Peribacillus sp. FSL E2-0218: one gene and its partner. The protein of the gene in region 2 binds, or shares a complex with, the protein of the main gene of each other region. Links are inferred from orthologs where the notes say so. Each region holds a gene or a part of one and is shown on either strand. Other genes may lie near its edges. The genes, in order: metK and groL.

Region 1 (3,176 bases), 4.2 Mb from region 2 along the record:
AAGTATGCGCGAAAAGATTATGCCAAGCATATTCATTAACGACACGAATTGGAAGGCGGGATGATTCTTCTGCGCCAGCGAAGCCCTTGAAAACGAAAATCTCTTCTTTTGCTTTTAAGTAGTCAATTACTTTATTATATAGTTTATTGAACACATCTTCCGAAATTGGCTGGTTCACTGGACCCCAATCGACTTTATCTTTTACGGATGCTTCCTCGACGATATATTTATCTTTAGGTGAACGGCCAGTATATTTGCCTGTTTCTGCTTTTACTGCTCCAGTTGAAGTTAAAACCCCTTCATTCCTGCTTAATACCTTTTCGACCAATTTAGGAACTGAAAGCTGAGTTTGCACGTTGTTTCCTGTTAATAACTGGTGTAACTCATTAGAAACGTCTACAGAATTCATATATGAGGTACCTTCCTTTGTTTAAGTTTTATATTACAATTAGTATAACACATTTATTTAAATAGTCTATACTATATCATCTGAATTGTGATAATTTTCATCTGGTTAGATTCATCATTTTAAATGGGCAGGAACCATGCCGGGATTCCTGCATATGCTTTAATGAAAGTCGATTTCCCCTTTATTATAGGAAGTACTAATCAATCTCATGCGCCTGAAAGTCCTTTGATGGCGGGGGAGCGAACTTTGTTGTGCCCGATTTGGCCGTTGACCGGAAATGTTCTTGATAGAAAATCATTGACAAATTCCGACCCAATACGATATTATCTTAAATTGTACGGATTCTCTTATCCCGAGTTGGTGGAGGGACAGGCCCTTTGAAACCCAGCAACCTGCCATATTGAACTTGACCAAAAGAGCAATCGCCGAAAATAAAGCGGTGTTCTTCAAGGAAAAGTGGTGATGGTGCTAACCTGAGCAAGGTAAAAAACCCTTGAACGATAAGAGTGAAAGGATAGAAGACAGAATGTTAAACCTTTCCTCATTTTCCAGGGAAGGTTTTTGTGTTTTTTAATTAATTCTGTGTCTATAGTTGAAGCTAATAAGGGAAACGAGTTCCGTAAAAAAATCAGGCTTATGCCTACCACATACTAACTTCCAAGGAGGAAATATGATGTCAAAGAAACGTCTATTTACTTCTGAATCTGTTACAGAGGGCCATCCGGACAAGATTTGTGATCAGATTTCAGATTCCATTTTAGATGCTATCCTTGCTAAGGATGCAAATGCACGTGTTGCGTGTGAAACAAGTGTAACGACAGGTCTTGTGCTTGTTGCTGGTGAAATTACAACATCCGCTTACGTGGATATTCCGCGTATCGTCCGTGATACGATTGCGGGAATTGGCTACACTCGCGCGAAATACGGCTTCGATGCTGAAACGTGTGCTGTATTGAGCTCGATCGATGAGCAGTCTGCCGATATCGCAGCTGGCGTCGATAAAGCTTTGGAAGCACGTGAAGGCAACATGTCAGAGGAAGAAATCGATGCAATCGGTGCAGGGGACCAAGGTCTTATGTTCGGATTCGCTTGCAATGAAACAGAAGAGCTTATGCCGCTTCCGATCTCATTGGCCCATAAGCTTTCATTCCGCTTGGCTCAAGTACGTAAAGATGAAACGCTTGCTTACTTACGCCCGGATGGAAAAACACAAGTAACTGTGGAATATGATGAAAATAACCGTCCTGTACGTGTAGATACGATCGTCATCTCAACACAGCATGATGCAGAAATCACGCTTGAGCAAATTCAAGCCGATTTAAAAGAGCATGTCATCAAAGCGGTGGTTCCTGCTGAATTGATCGATGCTGAAACGAAATACTTCATCAACCCGACTGGCCGTTTCGTAATTGGCGGACCTCAAGGGGATGCAGGTCTTACTGGCCGTAAAATCATCGTTGATACGTACGGCGGATACGCTCGTCACGGCGGCGGTGCATTCTCTGGTAAGGATGCTACGAAAGTTGACCGTTCTGCGGCATACGCTGCACGCTATGTTGCCAAAAACATCGTGGCAGCTGGCCTGGCCGATAAAGCCGAAGTACAATTGGCTTACGCTATAGGTGTGGCAGAGCCTGTATCGATCTCGATTGATACATTCGGAACGGGCACTGTTAGCGAAGACGTCCTGGTTGACCTAGTTCGCGCTAACTTCGACCTTCGCCCAGCAGGCATCATCAAAATGCTTGACCTTCGTCGCCCAATCTATAAGCAGACAGCTGCATACGGACACTTTGGCCGTACCGATGTCGATCTTCCGTGGGAACGCACGGATAAAGCAGAAACTTTAAAAGCACAAGCATGATCCAGATGGAAAAGGTGCGCCGCTAATTGCGGTGCACCTTTTTTTGGTAGGATTAATTTGGTTTGCAGAGGGAATAATTCAATAAACCCACTGAGTGATTTACCAGAGGATATTTGGCGTGTATTAGAGGCATGGACAAGCCCCTAGTTTATTTTATTCGGTCTGCTGTTTTGTAGTATTGTCCTTTTTCGGCATATTCGCGCACGATCCGTTCCATGTCCTGACGATCTTCCGCATTGATTTCGCGGATCACTTTGGCCGGGCGTCCGAATGCCAACATATTCGGCGGGATCACTTTGCCTTGGGGAACGAGACTGCCGGCACCGATAAAAGCTCCTTCACCGATTTCGGCTCCGTCAAGTACGATCGAGCCCATGCCGATCAAGGCTCCTTTACGGATTTTACAGCTATGTAAAATGACCTGATGGCCAATGGTTACTTCATCTTCAATGATCAATGGATGATTGGGGCTTTGGTGGAGGACACTATTATCTTGGATACTGACCTTTTTACCGATGATGGTTGGGGCCACATCACCGCGGATGACGGAATTGAACCAGATTGACGATTCGTCGCCAATTTTCACATCGCCTGTCACGACTGCATTCTCCGCAATATAAGCGCTTTCGGAAATCTGTGGTTCCTTGCCTTTGAACGGATAAATAATCATTTTCAATCATTTCCTTTCCGAAGTGAATGTTTTTATGTATTATTTTAATATACCGTATGCAAATACACTTGGCTATTTATAATACGAATGTACAACTTGTTAGTTTTCTTTTTTGTCGAAAATCGCGAATATGGTTATAATTTATATATATATTTTAACTATCATGGATCGTATACAACAAGTGAAAAGTGAAAGGGGGATTTCGAATGTGGAAATGGGAGACAGAAGGGGAC
Region 2 (3,179 bases):
AATCCGACCTTGTCTCATTAACTGCTTCAAAGTAAATAGATAAATACCATTTCTATATTATATCCTTAAAATTCATCTATATTTGATATTTGTTTAATCTAACATTGAGATATATAATAAAAATAAGATAAAAAAGAAAGCGTTTTCAACATTTAAATACTTCGTTACTTCTCATATTATAAGGAGGATTTAAGATGAGCCAAGTAGAAAGAAATTCCAAAGCGCAGAAATTAATTGAGCAACAAAAGTTCAATGAGAAAGACATTTCCAAGATGACGGATTCACAGGTTGAATATTATCACTGGCTCTATTTCGATGACTCTGTTTATGATTATATGTAACTCAAATATTAAATGATAAAAAGCGGGGAAAACACTGATAATTCAGGGTTCCCCGCTTTTCCTTTTATCCTTTCCGAAATACTTTCTTGCAAACCCGATCTTTGCTGATAAGTGGGTTTCAGTTGCTTTTTTGACCTGGCTGACTTTCAGCTTCCTTCCTTTCCCCCCATTTACTTCCTTGCGGCTGGGCACCCATACATAATAGAAGGGAATGAGCTCTACAAAACAGTCGAGGGAACAAACCTCCCACTCAAGCCAAAACATTTTCTAAAGATTGCTTTATAATCCACATATCACAGTACACTGCATCCAATACTAATCCTCCGTTCAACAGTTATTCATATAAAAAAGCCCTCCTTGGATATATGGCAGCGTAGAGATCAGTAATAGGTTTTTCTTGTTTTCCAGATGATTTATTAGCTGAACCCAAATGCTATCTCGAACCAGGCATACGCATACATCCTTACTGATTGAAGCAGGAGTGGGGTTGAAAGAAATTCAACAACGAATAGGGCATACAGATATTCAAACACGATGAATATCTATGCTCATATGAAAAAAGCCTCCCACAGTTAACCGTGGGAGGCCTTCTAATTTAAAGATATTCACATGTTTGGTGAGCAATCATCCTGAATACTCGTTAAATCCCTATATTAAGGGATTTAAGCAATGATTACATCATGCCGCCCATTCCACCCATGCCGCCCATGTCAGGCATGCCCATGCCGCCAGCGCCTGCTGGTTCTGGTTTGTCCGCAACAACAGCTTCTGTTGTTAAGAACATGGCTGCAACTGATCCAGCGTTTTGTAGAGCTGAACGAGTTACTTTAGTTGGATCGACGATACCGGATGCGATCATGTTGACCCATTCGCCAGTAGCTGCGTTGAAGCCAGTGCCTACTGCTTCGCCTTTTAGGCGTTCTACGATTACAGAGCCTTCAAGTCCAGCGTTGTGAGCGATTTGGCGTACAGGCTCTTCGATTGCACGAAGGACGATTTTCACGCCTGTTGCTACGTCGCCTTCCGCTTGGATTTCAGCGATTTTATTGTATACATTAAGAAGTGCTGTACCACCACCGGCTACGATACCTTCTTCAACAGCGGCACGAGTGGAGTTCAATGCATCTTCAATACGAAGTTTACGTTCTTTTAATTCTGTTTCAGTGGCAGCACCAACTTTGATGACCGCTACACCGCCAGCTAATTTAGCAAGGCGTTCTTGTAATTTTTCACGGTCGAATTCAGAAGTCGTTTCTTCCAATTGAACACGGATTTGGTTTACACGAGCTTGGATTTGCGCTGTATCTCCAGATCCTTCAACGATCGTTGTGTTTTCTTTTGTAACAACCACTTTAGAAGCACGTCCTAAAGATTCGATTGTTGCAGATTTAAGGTCAAGTCCGATTTCTTCAGTGATTACTTCGCCGCCTGTAAGAGCTGCGATGTCTTCAAGCATTGCTTTACGACGGTCACCGAAACCAGGAGCTTTAACCGCAACTGCATTGAATGTTCCACGAAGTTTGTTCACAACAAGAGTTGCAAGCGCTTCGCCTTCTACATCTTCAGCAATCAATAATAGCGGTTTACCTTGTTGTACAACTTGCTCAAGTACAGGAAGGATTTCTTGGATATTCGTGATTTTTTTATCTGTGATCAAGATATATGGATTTTCAAGGACTGCTTCCATTTTATCTGAATCAGTAACCATGTATGGAGAGGCATATCCGCGATCGAACTGCATACCTTCTACTACGTCCAATTCTGTTGTGAAACCTTTCGACTCTTCGATTGTGATGACGCCGTCGTTACCAACGCGCTCCATTGCTTCCGCAATCAGTTGGCCCACTTCTTCATCAGCTGAAGAGATGGCAGCAACTTGTGCAATCGATTCTTTGTTTTCGACAGGTTGGGAAATGGCTTTCAATTCTGCGATGGCAGAGTTGACCGCTTTCTCGATCCCTTTGCGGATACCCATTGGGTTCGCACCAGCTGTAACGTTTTTCAAACCTTCGCGGATCATCGCTTGTGCAAGAACCGTTGCAGTCGTAGTACCGTCACCAGCTACGTCGTTTGTTTTGCTTGCTACTTCAGCAACCAATTTCGCACCCATGTTTTCGAATGCATCTTCCAATTCGATTTCTTTAGCGATCGTCACACCGTCATTCGTGATAAGCGGTGAACCGAATTTTTTCTCAAGAACCACGTTACGGCCTTTTGGTCCAAGCGTTACTTTAACTGCATCTGCAAGTGCGTCCACACCACGAAGCATGGAGCGGCGTGCTTCTTCACTAAATTTGATTTCTTTAGCCATTTTTAAGTACCTCCCTAAAATTTTAAGAAAATTTTTCGTTCAGTTAAGTATGATGTATAATTAGCCGATTACAGCCAAAATGTCGCTTTCACGTAAAATTAAGTATTCAGTATTTTCGTATTTAACTTCAGTACCTGCATATTTTGAGAAGATAATTAGATCGCCTTGGGCAACCTCTAAAGCAACACGTTCGCCATTTTCAAGGACACGGCCAGTACCGACTGCTACTACCTTACCTTCTTGTGGCTTTTCTTTTGCAGTATCAGGAAGAACAATACCGCTTGCCGTTTTCTCTTCAGATTGAACTAGTTCAATAATAACGCGATCACCTAATGGTTTTAACAAGTGAAACAACCTCCTCATATTCTCTTGATAATGTGCTTCATGATTATTAGCACTCTTCATCATCGAGTGCTAACACATTTATAATATTAAATAAACCGAGCCTTTTTTGCAAGTATCTTATCGAAAATTTTTTATTAATTTCTGATAAATTCCGGGTATACTACATTAACATAATGATTAGA

What was found.
Region 1: the proteins of groL (region 2) and metK are in contact, whole or in part, in a cryo-EM structure (PDB 8P4O), measured with the Escherichia coli proteins. The link is inferred for Peribacillus sp. FSL E2-0218 from one-to-one orthologs.

Annotation. Positions count from the first base shown.
Region 1 is NZ_CP150304.1:4,557,406-4,560,581, reverse strand. What follows is about bases 336-3,176. They hold metK (methionine adenosyltransferase), read left to right. Parts: upstream 336-1,079; coding sequence 1,080-2,273; downstream 2,274-3,176. Other genes in these bases: MHI53_RS21945 (alpha/beta hydrolase), read left to right, coding at 3,150-3,176; MHI53_RS21950 (gamma carbonic anhydrase family protein), read right to left, coding at 2,422-2,940; pckA (phosphoenolpyruvate carboxykinase (ATP)), read right to left, coding at 336-409. Outside these bases: more of pckA, read right to left, coding at 1-335. UniProt on the Escherichia coli protein: Catalyzes the formation of S-adenosylmethionine (AdoMet) from methionine and ATP.
Region 2 is NZ_CP150304.1:337,777-340,955, reverse strand. What follows is about bases 334-3,177. They hold groL (chaperonin GroEL), read right to left. Parts: upstream 2,653-3,177; coding sequence 1,015-2,652; downstream 334-1,014. Other genes in these bases: groES (co-chaperone GroES), read right to left, coding at 2,713-2,997; MHI53_RS01760 (BH0509 family protein), read left to right, coding at 334-341. Outside these bases: more of MHI53_RS01760, read left to right, coding at 195-333.